DNA from 3 places in the Kitasatospora sp. NPDC028055 genome. Region 1 is predicted to be linked to each of the others. Evidence: predicted binding sites of a transcription regulator. Region 1 holds the regulator's gene; each other region holds the start of a gene.
What was found. The regulator HrcA, encoded in region 1, represses chaperone genes, less so after heat shock. The targets are predictions, from matches to a motif close to TTNGCACTCNGNNNNNCNGAGTGCNAA.

Region 2: the regulator HrcA is predicted to act here: its motif matches at 2,844-2,870, upstream of groES (co-chaperone GroES).
Region 3: the regulator HrcA is predicted to act here: its motif matches at 2,703-2,729, upstream of AB0F71_RS11860 (FmdB family zinc ribbon protein).

Annotation. Positions count from the first base shown of each region.
Region 1 is NZ_JBEZXE010000002.1:436,740-441,015, reverse strand. It holds gene AB0F71_RS05910 (hypothetical protein) at 1-256, opposite strand, end outside; gene htpX (zinc metalloprotease HtpX) at 302-1,222, opposite strand; gene hrcA (heat-inducible transcriptional repressor HrcA) at 1,490-2,524, shown strand; gene dnaJ (molecular chaperone DnaJ) at 2,603-3,745, shown strand; gene AB0F71_RS05890 (16S rRNA (uracil(1498)-N(3))-methyltransferase) at 3,840-4,276, shown strand, end outside.
Region 2 is NZ_JBEZXE010000001.1:298,945-303,220, reverse strand. It holds gene AB0F71_RS01475 (LysR family transcriptional regulator) at 1-504, opposite strand, end outside; gene groL (chaperonin GroEL) at 655-2,280, opposite strand; gene groES (co-chaperone GroES) at 2,397-2,702, opposite strand; gene AB0F71_RS01460 (class I SAM-dependent methyltransferase) at 2,979-4,157, shown strand; gene AB0F71_RS01455 (polysaccharide deacetylase family protein) at 4,162-4,276, opposite strand, start outside.
Region 3 is NZ_JBEZXE010000007.1:232,681-236,956, forward strand. It holds gene AB0F71_RS11850 (potassium/proton antiporter) at 1-840, shown strand, start outside; gene AB0F71_RS11855 (MFS transporter) at 1,325-2,614, shown strand; gene AB0F71_RS11860 (FmdB family zinc ribbon protein) at 2,741-3,058, shown strand; gene mscL (large conductance mechanosensitive channel protein MscL) at 3,609-4,025, shown strand; gene AB0F71_RS11870 (hypothetical protein) at 4,034-4,276, opposite strand, start outside.

The DNA.
Region 1 (4,276 bases):
AGCCGTAGCCGTCCTTGGAGGCCTCCACCGGGACGCCGCCGCGCTCGGTGTCCGCGTCCAGCAGGGCCCGGACCTGCTGCTCCACCTGGACGAAGGCGGCGCCCTCGACGGCCGCGAAGCAGACCGAGCCGAGCCCGGTGGGGAGGAACCCGGCCCCGGCCTCCAGGGTGAGCGCGGCGGACGGCAGGCCGAACAGCTGGTCGAGGTCGGGCTTGACGGGCTTGGTGCGGCCGAACAGGGCGTCCAGGAATCCCACGGCGGTCCTCTCGGGCGGGGCAGGGCGGGGCGGGTCGGTGGGGGGTCAGCGGCCGAGCTGCTCGGAGATCTTCGCCAGCTGGGCCAGCCGCTTCTCCAGCGTCGGGTGGGTGGAGAGCAGCTGGGAGGCGGTCTCCCTGGCGCTCAGCGCCGGGGCGAAGTAGAAGGCGTTGTAGGGCTGGGCCTTGCGCAGGTCCTCGGTGGGGATGGCGGCGATCTGCCCGGTGACCTTGGTGAGCGCCGAGGCGAGGGCACTGGGCCGGCCGGTGAGCTGGGCGGCGGCCCGGTCGGCGGCCAGTTCGCGGTAGCGGGACAGCAGCCGGGTGAGCAGGAAGCTGATCGCGTAGACCACGATCGACACCAGCGGGATGACCAGCGCCGCGATGGCCGCGTTCTGGTCGTTGCTGTTGCGGTTGCCGCCCATGAACCCGCCGTACATCGCGACCCGGGTCATCGCCCCGGCGAGCACGCCCAGGAAGCCGGCGATGGTCATCACCGCGACGTCCCGGTGGGCGACGTGCGACAGCTCGTGCGCCAGGACGCCCTCCAACTCCTCGGGTTCCAGTCGGCGCAGCAGGCCGGTGGTGACGCACACCACGGCGTTCTGCGGGTTGCGGCCGGTGGCGAAGGCGTTCGGCATGTCGTTGTCGGCGACCGCCACGCGGGGCTTGGGCATGTCGGCCAGGGCGCAGAGCCGGTCGATGGTGCCGTGCAGCTGGGGGTACTGCTCCTCGGTCACCTGGTGGGCGCCCATGGCCCGCTCGGTGATCTTGTCGCTGAACCAGAACTGGGCCACGAACAGCCCGCCGGAGATCAGCACGATCAGCGGCCAGGCCCCGCGCAGCAGCGCGATCAGCAGGCCCGTGAAACCGACGTACAGCAGCCCGATCACGAACATCGTCCCGACCATGCGGCTGGTCAGGCCGCGGTCGGGCGCGAAACGGGTGTGCTGGCCCGAGCTCGACATCGCTTGCTCCTCCGTTCGCCGTCGCTTTCGATGCTGCCACCCGGACGGCCCCGGGGCACCACCCGTGCACGCGGAGTGTCGCGGTGGCCGTCCGGAACTGCGGGCAGGATCACCCCGGCCGGGCCGTTCCTGCGGTACGACCCGGGCCGTACACTGGCAGGTACGGTTTTGGCACTCGTGCGTGCAGAGTGCCAGGGTCGGGGCCCTCCCCGGAGCGGCTCGCAGCATCACAGACGGACAACGTGCGAAGACGGAGGTGCGTGCCCCATGGCCGGAGAGGTCCGCCAGCTGGACGACCGCAAGCTCGCCGTGCTGCGCGCGATCGTCCAGGACTACGTGGGCACCGAGGAGCCGGTCGGCTCCAAGGCCCTGGTGGAGCGGCACAACCTCGGGGTGTCCCCGGCCACCGTGCGCAACGACATGGCGGCGCTGGAGGAGGAGGGGTACATCCACCAGCCGCACACCAGCGCCGGGCGGATCCCCACTGACAAGGGCTACCGGCTGTTCGTCGACAAGCTCGCCGAGATCAAGCCGATGAGCTCCCCGGAGCGCCGGGCGATCCGGCACTTCCTGGACGGCGCCGTCGACCTGGACGACGTGGTCACCCGTACGGTGCGGCTGCTCGCCCAGTTGACCCGCCAGGTCGCCGTGGTGCAGTACCCCTCGCTGACCCGCTCCACCGTCCGGCACATCGAGTTGGTGGCGCTGGCCCCGGCCAAGGTGATGCTGGTGCTGATCACCAACACCGGCCGGGTCGAACAGCGGATGGTCGACTGCCCGGGCACGGTCGGCGAGACGGTCCTGGCGGACCTGCGCTCGCGGATCAACACCCGGGCGGCCGGCCAGCGGCTGCCGGACGTCCCGGGGCTCCTGGAGGAGCTCCCGGCGGCCTTCGAGGCGGCCGACCGGCCGACCGTCAGCACGGTCCTGGCGACGCTGTTCGAGGCGCTCGCCGAGCAGAACGAGGAACGGATCATGCTGGCCGGCACCGCCAACCTGACCCGCTTCGGGCACGACTTCCCGCTCACCATCCAGCCGGTGCTGGAGGCCCTGGAGGAGCAGGTCGTCCTGCTCCGCCTCCTGGGTGAGACCACGGACGCCGCGATGACGGTCCGGATCGGGCGGGAGAACGCCTACGAAGGGCTGAATTCCACCTCGGTCGTTTCGGTCGGCTACGGTTCGGGCGACGAGAGTGTGGCCAAACTGGGTGTGATCGGTCCGACCCGGATGGACTACCCGGGCACAATGGGGGCGGTGCGGGCGGTGGCACGGTACGTGGGCCAGATCCTGGCCGAGTCGTAGCACACCGCCGGCCGTTGGATTCGCAACGGCCGGCGTCCAGTCGCAGCACTACTACAGGCGGAACAAGCGGAGCATTTGGTGGCCACGGACTACTACGCGGTACTCGGCGTCCGACGGGATGCGGGGCAGGACGAGATCAAGAAGGCGTTCCGGCGCCTGGCACGCGAACTGCACCCGGACGTCAACCCGGACCCGAAGACGCAGGAGCGGTTCAAGGAGATCAACGCCGCCTACGAGGTGCTCTCCGACCCGCAGAAGCGCCAGGTCTACGACCTGGGCGGCGACCCGCTGTCGCCGGGCGGCGGCGGTGGCGCGGGCGGCTTCGGCGCCGGCGCGGCGGGCTTCGGCTTCTCCGACATCATGGACGCCTTCTTCGGCGCCGCGGCCGGCCAGCGCGGCCCGCGCTCGCGCACCCGCCGCGGCCAGGACGCCATGATCCGGCTGGAGATCACCCTGGAGGAGGCCGCCTTCGGCACCACCAAGGAACTCCAGGTCGACACCGCCGTCACCTGCACCACCTGCAACGGCGAGGGCGCGGCCCCCGGCACCTCGGCCCAGACCTGCGACATGTGCCGCGGCAAGGGCGAGGTGTCCCAGGTCACCCGCTCGTTCCTGGGCCAGGTCATGACCTCCCGCCCGTGCCCGCAGTGCCAGGGCTTCGGCACCGTGGTGCCGACCCCCTGCCCCGAGTGCGCCGGCGACGGCCGGGTGCGGGCCCGCCGCACCCTGACCGTGAAGATCCCGGCCGGTGTGGACAACGGCACCCGGATCCAGCTGGCCGGCGAGGGCGAGGTCGGCCCCGGCGGCGGCCCGTCCGGCGACCTGTACGTCGAGATCGCCGAGACCACCCACGCGGTCTTCCAGCGGCGCGGGGACGACCTGCACTGCACCGTCACCATCCCGATGACGGCGGCCGCGCTCGGCACCCAGGTGCCGCTGCAGACCCTGGACGGGCTGGAGGAGGTCGACATCCGGCCCGGCACCCAGTCCGGCCAGTCGATCCCGCTGCACGGCCGGGGCATCACCCACCTGCGCGGCGGCGGCCGGGGCGACCTGATAGTGCACGTCGAGGTGCAGACGCCCACCAAGCTCGACGCCGAGCAGGAGGAGCTGCTGCGCCGGCTCTCGCTGCTGCGCGGCGAGGAGCGGCCGTCCGGCCAGTTCGCGCCGGGCCAGCAGGGCCTGTTCTCGCGCCTGAAGGACGCCTTCAACGGCCGGTAGTCGTCCATGCAGGGGTGCCGGGGGGAGGACCCCCGGCACCCCTGCGGTGTTTCCCCTCCCCGGCCGCAGGCCACCCCAGGAAAGGTTCCCCGCCATGACCGCGCCCGTCTTCGTCGTCGAGACCGAGCGGATCGCCGCCGCCGCGCCCGGGGCCGTACTGCGGCTCGACGGGCCCGAGGGGCGGCACGCGGCGGCGGTGAAGCGGCTGGCGACCGGCGAGGCGGTCACCCTGGCGGACGGGCTGGGGCTGGGCGTGGACGGCACCGTCGCCGCGGTGCTCGGCAAGGACGCGATCGAGGTCACGGTGGCCGCCGTGCGGCGGGAGCCGGAGCCGGCGCCGCGGATCGTGGTCGTCCAGGCGCTGCCCAAGGGCGACCGCGGCGAGCTGGCCGTGGAGACCATGACCGAGGTCGGCGTGGACGTGGTGGTCCCCTGGGCCGCCTCGCGCTGCATCACCCAGTGGAAGGGCGAGCGCGGCGCCAAGGCGCTCGCCAAGTGGCGGGCCACCGCCCGGGAGGCGGGCAAGCAGTC
Region 2 (4,276 bases), on a different contig from region 1:
GCGCGGCGAACCGTGCCCGGGGGCGGGCGCCGCGGGTGCGCCGTCGGACTGCGGGTAGCGGAAGGCCAGCGCGATCTCGCACTCGCCGCCGCGCAGCATCGCCAGCGACTCCGGCGGTTCGGCCTCGACCAGCGACACGCGCACCCCCGGATGGCTGTCCCGCAGGCGGGCGACCGCGGGCGGCACCAGGGTGGAACTCGCGGTCGGGAAGGAGACCAGCCGCACCCGTCCGGCCCGCAGTCCGGCGATCGCGGCCACCTCCTCCTCGGCGGCGGAGAGCCCGGCCAGGATCCCGGTGGCATGCTTGAGCAGCACCCGCCCGGCCTCGCTGAGCTGCATCCCGCGGCCCGAGCGGACCACCAGCGGGGTGTCCACCGACTTCTCCAGGGCCTTCATCTGCTGGCTGATGGCGGGCTGGGTGCACCCCAGCTCGCGGGCGGCGGCGGAGAAGGAGCCGGTGCGGGCGACGGCACGCAGAACGCGCAGGTGGCGGGCCTCGATCATGCCTCAGTTATAAGGCAATCTTTGCATTCTGCAAAATTCTACTGATAGTTGAAGCCTCAAACGGGCTTCCGCCACACGGACTCCCCAACACCGGAGGCCCGGTCCGACCCCCGAGGGGGCGGACCGGGCCTCCGGTCAGGCGTCGGTGCCTCAGTGCGAGTGGCCGTGACCGCCGTGCGCGTGACCGGCCTCGGCCTCCTCCTTCTTCTCCACCACGAGGGTCTCGGTGGTGAGGAGCAGGGAGGCGATCGAGGCGGCGTTCTCCAGCGCGGAGCGGGTGACCTTGACCGGGTCGATGACGCCGGCCTTCACCAGGTCGCCGTACTCGCCGGTGGCGGCGTTGTAGCCCTGGCCGGCCTCCAGCTCGGCGACCTTGGAGGTGATGACGTAGCCCTCCAGGCCGGCGTTCTGGGCGATCCAGCGCAGCGGCTCGTGCAGCGCCTTGCGGACGACCGCGACACCGGTGGCCTCGTCACCCGACAGGCCCAGGCCGCCGTCCAGCACCTTGGCGGCGTGCACCAGCGAGGCGCCACCGCCGGCGACGATGCCCTCCTCGACCGCGGCGCGGGTCGCCGAGATGGCGTCCTCCAGGCGGTGCTTGCGCTCCTTGAGCTCCACCTCGGTGGCGGCGCCGACCTTGATGACGCAGACGCCGCCGGCCAGCTTGGCCAGGCGCTCCTGCAGCTTCTCGCGGTCCCAGTCGGAGTCGGTCGCGGCGATCTCGCCCTTGATCTGGGCGACGCGGCCGGCCACGGCCTCGGAGTCACCGGCGCCGTCGACGACGGTGGTCTCGTCCTTGGTGATGGTCACGCGGCGGGCGGTGCCCAGCACGTCCAGACCGGCCTGGTCGAGCTTGAGGCCGACCTCCTCGGAGATGACCGTGCCGCCGGTGAGGACGGCCAGGTCGCCGAGGATCGCCTTGCGGCGGTCGCCGAAGCCCGGGGCCTTGACGGCGACGGCGTTGAACAGGCCACGGATCTTGTTCAGCACGAGGGTGGACAGCGCCTCGCCGTCGACGTCCTCGGCGATGATCAGCAGCGGCTTGGAGGTACCGCTCTGCAGGATCTTCTCCAGCAGCGGGAGGATCTCCTGGATCGAGGAGATCTTGCCCTGGTGGATCAGGATGTACGGCTCCTCGAGAACCGCCTCCTGACGCTCCGCGTCGGTGACGAAGTACGGCGACAGGTAGCCCTTGTCGAACTGCATGCCCTCGGTGAAGTCCAGCTCCACGCCGAAGGCGTTCGACTCCTCGACGGTGATGACACCGTCCTTGCCGACCTTGTCGATCGCCTCGGCGATCAGCTCGCCGACCTGGGTGTCCTGCGCGGAGAGGGACGCGACGGCGGCGACGTCGTCCTTGCCCTCGATCTCACGGGCGATGGACAGCAGGTGCTCGGAGACGGCGGCGACGGCCTTGTCGATGCCCTTCTTGAGGGCGGCCGGGCCGGCGCCCGCGGCGACGTTGCGCAGACCCTCGTTGACCAGGGCCTGGGCCAGCACGGTGGCGGTGGTGGTGCCGTCACCCGCGACGTCGTTGGTCTTGGTGGCGACCTCCTTGACGAGCTGCGCGCCAAGGTTCTCGTACGGGTCGTCCAGCTCGACCTCACGGGCGATGGTGACGCCGTCGTTGGTGATGGTCGGGGCACCGAACTTCTTGTCGATGACGACGTTGCGGCCCTTGGGGCCGATGGTCACCTTGACGGTGTCGGCCAGCTTGTTGACACCGCGCTCCAGCGAGCGGCGGGCGTCCTCGTCGAACTGCAGGATCTTCGCCATGTTCCCTATTCCCTCGGGGCTGCGGCCGGCCGACCGGCCTCCGAACTACCTGAACCAACAACCACGCCCCGGGCCCCTGTCACTAGGGACACGGATCCGGGGCGGGTCGGAACGACTTACTTCTCGATGATGGCGAGAACGTCGCGGGCGGAGAGGACGAGGTACTCCTCGCCCTGGTACTTCACCTCGGTGCCGCCGTACTTCGAGTACAGGACGATGTCACCGACGGCGACATCGAGCGGCAGACGCTGGCCGTCCTCGAAGCGGCCCGGGCCGACAGCCAGGACGACACCCTCCTGGGGCTTCTCCTTGGCCGTGTCCGGGATAACCAGGCCGGAGGCCGTGGTGGTCTCGGCGTCGAGCGGCTGGACCACGATGCGGTCCTCGAGCGGCTTGATGGCAACCTTGCTGCTGGTGGTCACGTCCGAGCTCCCCTTCGGAGATTACGGGGCTTTCTAACGGGTAGGGGCGAACCTGCGCATCTGCCGTCGCGGGGGTCAGAAGCGCGTCTTCGCGTTAGCACTCCCCCACTGGGGAGTGCCAAGGACGACCATAGGCCGCCGTTAGCACTCAGTCAACCAGAGTGCCAACGACGCGCACTGCGGGCTCGACCGGCGGGCGAGTGTCCGTACTCGTGTACGGCGCCCGCGGCACCCGACGACTCGGGCACCGACGGGCCGACCGGTCAGAATGAGCCCGTGGACACCGAGAACCTCCAGCCCCTGCTGACCCCCGAGGGTCAGGCCCTGCTCGCCGAGCTGCGCGAGTTCGCCCCCGAGGAGGAGCTGGCGCTGGCCACCCGGCTGCGGCGGGAGCACCCGGCGGAGCTGGTGTCGGCGGCGTTCGGCCAGGCACGGCTGCGGCAGCGGGCGCGGGCGAAGTTCGGGGCGGACGCCGACCTGATGTACTTCACGCCCAACGGGGTCGAGCAGTCCACCCGGCGCAGCGTGGCCGAGTGGCGGGCCCGCCGCTTCGCCGAGCTGGGCGTGCGCACCCTGGCGGACCTGTGCTGCGGCATCGGCGGGGACGTGCTGGCGCTGGCCCGGGCCGGGATCCGGGTGCTGGCCGTCGACAAGGACCCGGCGGCCTGCGCCGCCACCGCCGCCAACGCCGCCGCGCTGGGCCTGTCGGAGCTGGTGGAGGTGCGCTGCGCGGACGTCGCCGAGGTGGACGTCACCGGCTACGACGCGGTGTTCACCGACCCGGCCCGGCGCACCTCGCGCGGCCGGGTGTTCGACCCGGAGGCGTACGCCCCGCCGCTCTCCTGGGCGATCGAGGCCGGCCGGCGGACCCCGATCGGCGCGTTGAAGGTCGCCCCGGGCATCCCGCACGAGGCCGTCCCGGCGGACGCCGAGGCCGAGTGGGTCTCCGACCACGGGGACGTCAAGGAGGCGGTGCTCTGGTTCGGCACCGGGGCGGTCCGCCCGCACCGCGCGACCCTGCTGCCGCACGGCGACAGCCTGACCGGCGGCGACCTGCCCGACCCGCCGGCCGGCCCGGTCGGGCGGTACCTGTACGAGCCGGACGGCGCGGTGATCCGGGCGCACCTGGTGGCCGAGGTGGCCGGGCAGGTCGACGGCCGGCTGATCGACCCGAAGATCGCCTACGTGACCTCGGACCGGCTGGTCGCCACCCCGTACGCGCACGCCTTCGAGCTCACCGACGTGCTCCCGTACAACGTCAAGAAGCTGAAGGCGCTGCTGCGCGAGCGCGGGGTCGGCACGGTGGTGATCAAGAAGCGCGGGATGGCGATCACCCCGGAGGAGCTGCGCCGCCAGCTCAAGCCCTCCGGGCCGGACTCCGTCACGGTGATCCTCAGCCGCACCGACAACGGGCCGCTGATGATGCTCGGACAGCCGGTGGGCCGCCCGGTCTGAGCCGCTACGAGGGCGGCGCCTGGATGTAGTCCTCCAGCCGGGCCACCGAGAAGCCCTGCTCCTGGATCCGGGCCAGCAGGTCCGCGAACATCTGGGTCATGGTGGCGCCCTTGAGCTCC
Region 3 (4,276 bases), on a different contig from region 1:
TCCTCCGGCCTGTACCCGATCGCCGTGGTCGCCCTGACCGTGCTCGCCTACGCCGGCGGCGCGCTGCTGCACGGCTCCGGCTTCCTCGCCGTCTACATCAGCGCGGTGATCCTCGGGAACTCCAAGCTGCCGCACGGCCCGGCCGTCCGCGGCTTCGCCGACGGGCTCGCCTGGATCGGGCAGATCGGGATGTTCGTGCTGCTCGGGCTGCTCGCCGCACCCGAGAGCATGGGCGACGCGGTCGTCCCCGCGCTGGTGATCGGCGCGGTGCTGGTCTTCCTGGCCCGGCCGCTGTCCGTGGTGCTCACGCTCACCCCGTTCAAGGTGCCCGCCCGCGAGCAGGCGCTGCTGAGCTGGGCCGGACTGCGCGGGGCGGTGCCCATCGTCCTGGCCACCATCCCGGTGGTCTCCGGGGCGCACAAGGCCGACGACGTGTTCAACATCGTCTTCATCCTGGTCGTGGTCTTCACCCTGCTCCAGGGCCCGACCCTGCCCTGGATGGCCAGGCGGCTGCGGATCGGCGAGGGCGCCATGGGCCAGGACCTCGACATCGAGTCCGCGCCGCTGGAGAAGCTGCACGGGCACCTGCTCTCGGTCACGCTGTCGCCGGCCTCGCGGATGTCCGGCGTGGAGATCAGCGAGCTGCGGCTGCCCAAGGGGGCGGCGGTCACCCTGGTCGTGCGGGACGGCAGCTCCTTCGTGCCGGACAAGGCGACGATGCTGCGCGGCGGGGACGAACTGCTGGTGGTCACCACGGACGAGGTCGGCGAGGCGGCCGAGCGGCGGCTGCGGGCCGTGGACAAGGGCGGCAAGCTGGCGGGGTGGCTGAACGGGCGCTGAGGCGCCGCCGGGGTTGGTGGGGTTGCTCGGGGTTCTCGGGTGGCCGGGGTGGCCGGGGTGGCCGGGGTGGCCGGGGTGGCCGGGGTGGCTGGGGTGACTTGAGTGGCCCGGGGTGCTCGGGCGGCCCCGGTGGCTCGGGTGTTCTGGGTGGTCTGGCGGGATCTACGCGCGTAACTGTATGCTGGTACGACCACGCCGTATGACTACCGTTAGACCACCCCCAGCATCTGCCTGACGCAGAGTTGGCGCGACCGCTCGGCGGCCGCGGCCCGGCCCCGGCCCACCAGGCCCGGCCGGCCCGGTATCTACCCCGGTCGACGCGCGAGAGGACGACTCTCGGCGCCGTCGGGGCCACCCCATGCCCTGCCGCGCTACCAGGCAGCAGGAAGGACCGACCGTGACGGCCCGCCGAACGGTCGAGATCACCGCGGACAGCGCTCCGGACACCGCGGACAGCACCCCGAACAGCGCGACCGCCGACGCCGTGACACCGGCCAAGGTCGGGTACGGCGCGCTGCTGCGCACGCCCGGAGCCTGGACCTTCCTGGCCCCCGCCTTCATCGCGCGACTGCCCTACGCGATGCTCAGCATGGGCATCCTGCTCCTGGTCAAGGACACCCACGGCTCCTACGGCACCGCGGGCACCGTCACGGCCATCGCCGCCGTCGCCCAGGCCCTGATCGGCCCGCAGACCGGACGGCTCGCCGACCGGTACGGGCAGGCCGCCGTCCTCGTCCCGACCGTCGCGGTGCACGCGGCCTCGGTCGGCCTGCTGATCGCGCTGGCGCTCGGCCACGCGCCCGCCTGGAGCCTGTTCCTGGCCGCCGTCCCGGCCGGCGCGAGCGTTCCGCAGATCGGCGCGATGGTCCGGGCCCGCTGGATCGCCACCATCGGCGCCGAGGGCGCGTCCGCCTCCGCCTCGGCCAAGGTGAGCACCGCCTTCGCCTTCGAGTCCGTGACGGACGAGTTCACCTTCGTGATCGGACCGATCCTGGCCGCCAACATCGCCACCTCGGTGAACCCGGCCACCGCCCTGGTCGTCGAGGCCGCGCTGACCTTCGTCGGCGGCCTGGTCTTCGCCGCCCAGCGCCGCACCGCACCCGCCCGGATGACCCCGGAGCCCGGTGTCCGGCGCGCCTCCGCGCTCTCCTCCCCCGGCGTCCGGCTGCTGGCCGGGGTGATCCTCGGGGTCGGGGCCGTCTTCGGCGGCATGCAGGTCTCGGTGAACGCCTTCGCCGACTCGGTCGGCCAGCACGACGCGGCCGGCACCGTGTACGGGATCTTCGCCGGCGGCTCGATGGTCGCGGGCGTGCTCTACGGAGTCATCGCCTGGCGGCGGGCCGTCCAGCAGCGGATGGTGGTCAGCTACGCGCTGCTGGTGGCGGGCTGCTCCACGCTGTGGGCGATGCCCAACCTGGTCACGCTCTCGATCGCCGCGCTGGTCTGCGGCCTGGCCATCGCGCCGACCCTGATCAGCGGCTACACCCTCGTCGAGACCCTGGTCGAGGACGGGGCCAAGACCGAGGCCTTCACCTGGCTGACCGGTGCCATCGGCCTGGGCCTGGCGGTCGGCTCGATGGTGGCCGGGCGCCTGATCGACGGCCACGGGCCGTCCGCCGGCTTCCTGGTGCCGCTGGTCGGCGCCGGGCTGGGGCTGATCGCGCTGGTGTCGCTGCGGCGCCTGCTGGTGGCCCCGAGCGGGGCGAGCCGCGTGGTGGCCTCCTCGGCCGACCTCGGCGGCGCGGGACAGCTGGTCGGTGCCGCGAAGGGCTGAACGCGCGGTCGTCGGTGACTCGGTACCGGCTCATCTCACACCGGATTCGCTGGACTGATCCAACGGAATACCGCATCATTGACCGGTGTTAGCACTCATCAGGCGAGAGTGCCAGGAGGAAGACAAGTGCCCACGTACCAGTACCAGTGCACCGAGTGCGGCAGCGGCCTGGAGGCGGTGCAGAAGTTCACCGACGAGGCGCTGACCACGTGCCCCGAATGCCAGGGACGGCTCCGCAAGGTCTTCTCGGCCGTGGGCGTCGTGTTCAAGGGCTCGGGCTTCTACCGGACCGACAGCCGTTCGTCCTCCAGCAGCTCGGTGGGCGCGGCTTCGTCCGCCGGCTCGTCGACCGGCTCCTCGGCGTCGTCGGGCTCGACCGGCTCGTCGTCCGGCTCTTCGAGCGCGTCGAGCTCGTCCAGCAGCCCGGCTCCGGCCGCCGGCTGACCCCGGTTTCACGGGAAGGCCCGTCGACCCCGCTGCGCGCGGGGACGGCGGGCCTTTTCGCGTGCCGCGGCGGGCCTTTCGCGCGCCGCCGTCAACTTCCGGAATCGAAATAACTCGTGCGGGTGTACGAAGTTATCCACAGGGGCGGGTTTTTCCACAGGCTGTGGGAATCGATTTCCGGAGCGCGGCAAGAACGCGCAAGGTATGGGACACCGAGCAAGACCCGACCGAGTCCGGAGGTGTCCCGATGACGACCACGAGCCTGTCCCTCCCGCTGCCCGCCCCCTCCGTACCGCCCCGGCGGGAGGTGCCGAGCTTCCCACCGATCCGGCGCGGCTGCGGCGGGTGGCACCGCTGGCGCCGGGCCGTCCGGCGGCGGGGCGGGGTGCCCGCGCTGGTGCTGCTCGCGGCGGCCGCGGCACTCGCCTCCGGGCCCGCACGGGCCGGCCTGCCACCGCCCCCGGGCGGCGCCGTGGGCCGTACGGGTTGTCAATCCGGGCTTCCGGAAGATCACCCGTAACCCGGCGACGACTTCGTCGTTCGAGGCGGCATGAAAGGCTTCAAAGAATTCCTGCTGCGTGGAAATGTCGTCGAGCTCGCCGTCGCCGTGGTCATCGGCGCGGCCTTCACCAACATCGTCAACGCCTTCGTCAAGGGCGTGATCAATCCGATCGTCGGCGTGTTCGGGACGAAGGACCTGGCGTCCTACAGTTCCTGCCTCAAGGGGCCCTGTGAGGTGAGCGCCACCGGTGAGGTCACGTCCGGGATCCTCATCTTGTGGGGGTCGGTGCTCAGCGCCGTCCTGCAGTTCCTGATCACCGCCGCCGTCGTCTACTTCGTGCTGATCGTGCCGATGAACCGGATGGCGGCCAAGCGCAAGAGTGTCGCCGAGGTGGCGGCCGAGGCCGAGGCCAAGGAGGTCCAACTGCTGACCGAGATCCGCGACGCGCTGGTCGCGGCGCGCTAGGAAGTCCCTCAGTCGCCGTGGTGCGGCGGGCGCTGGCTCAGGTACCAGTCCAGCCCCCGCCCACCGCCGGCACCCGCCCCGGGGCGATCGCCCCAGCCGGCGTCGGTGTCGTCCCGGGACTGCTGGTCCAGCGGGTCACGGAAGACCAGGCGGGCCTTGGCAGGGGCGGGAGGGGTGGGAGTGGCAGAGGTGGTGGTGGGTGAAGTGGTGGAGGTGGGAGGGATGGAGGAGGCGGAGGGAGAGAGGGGGGA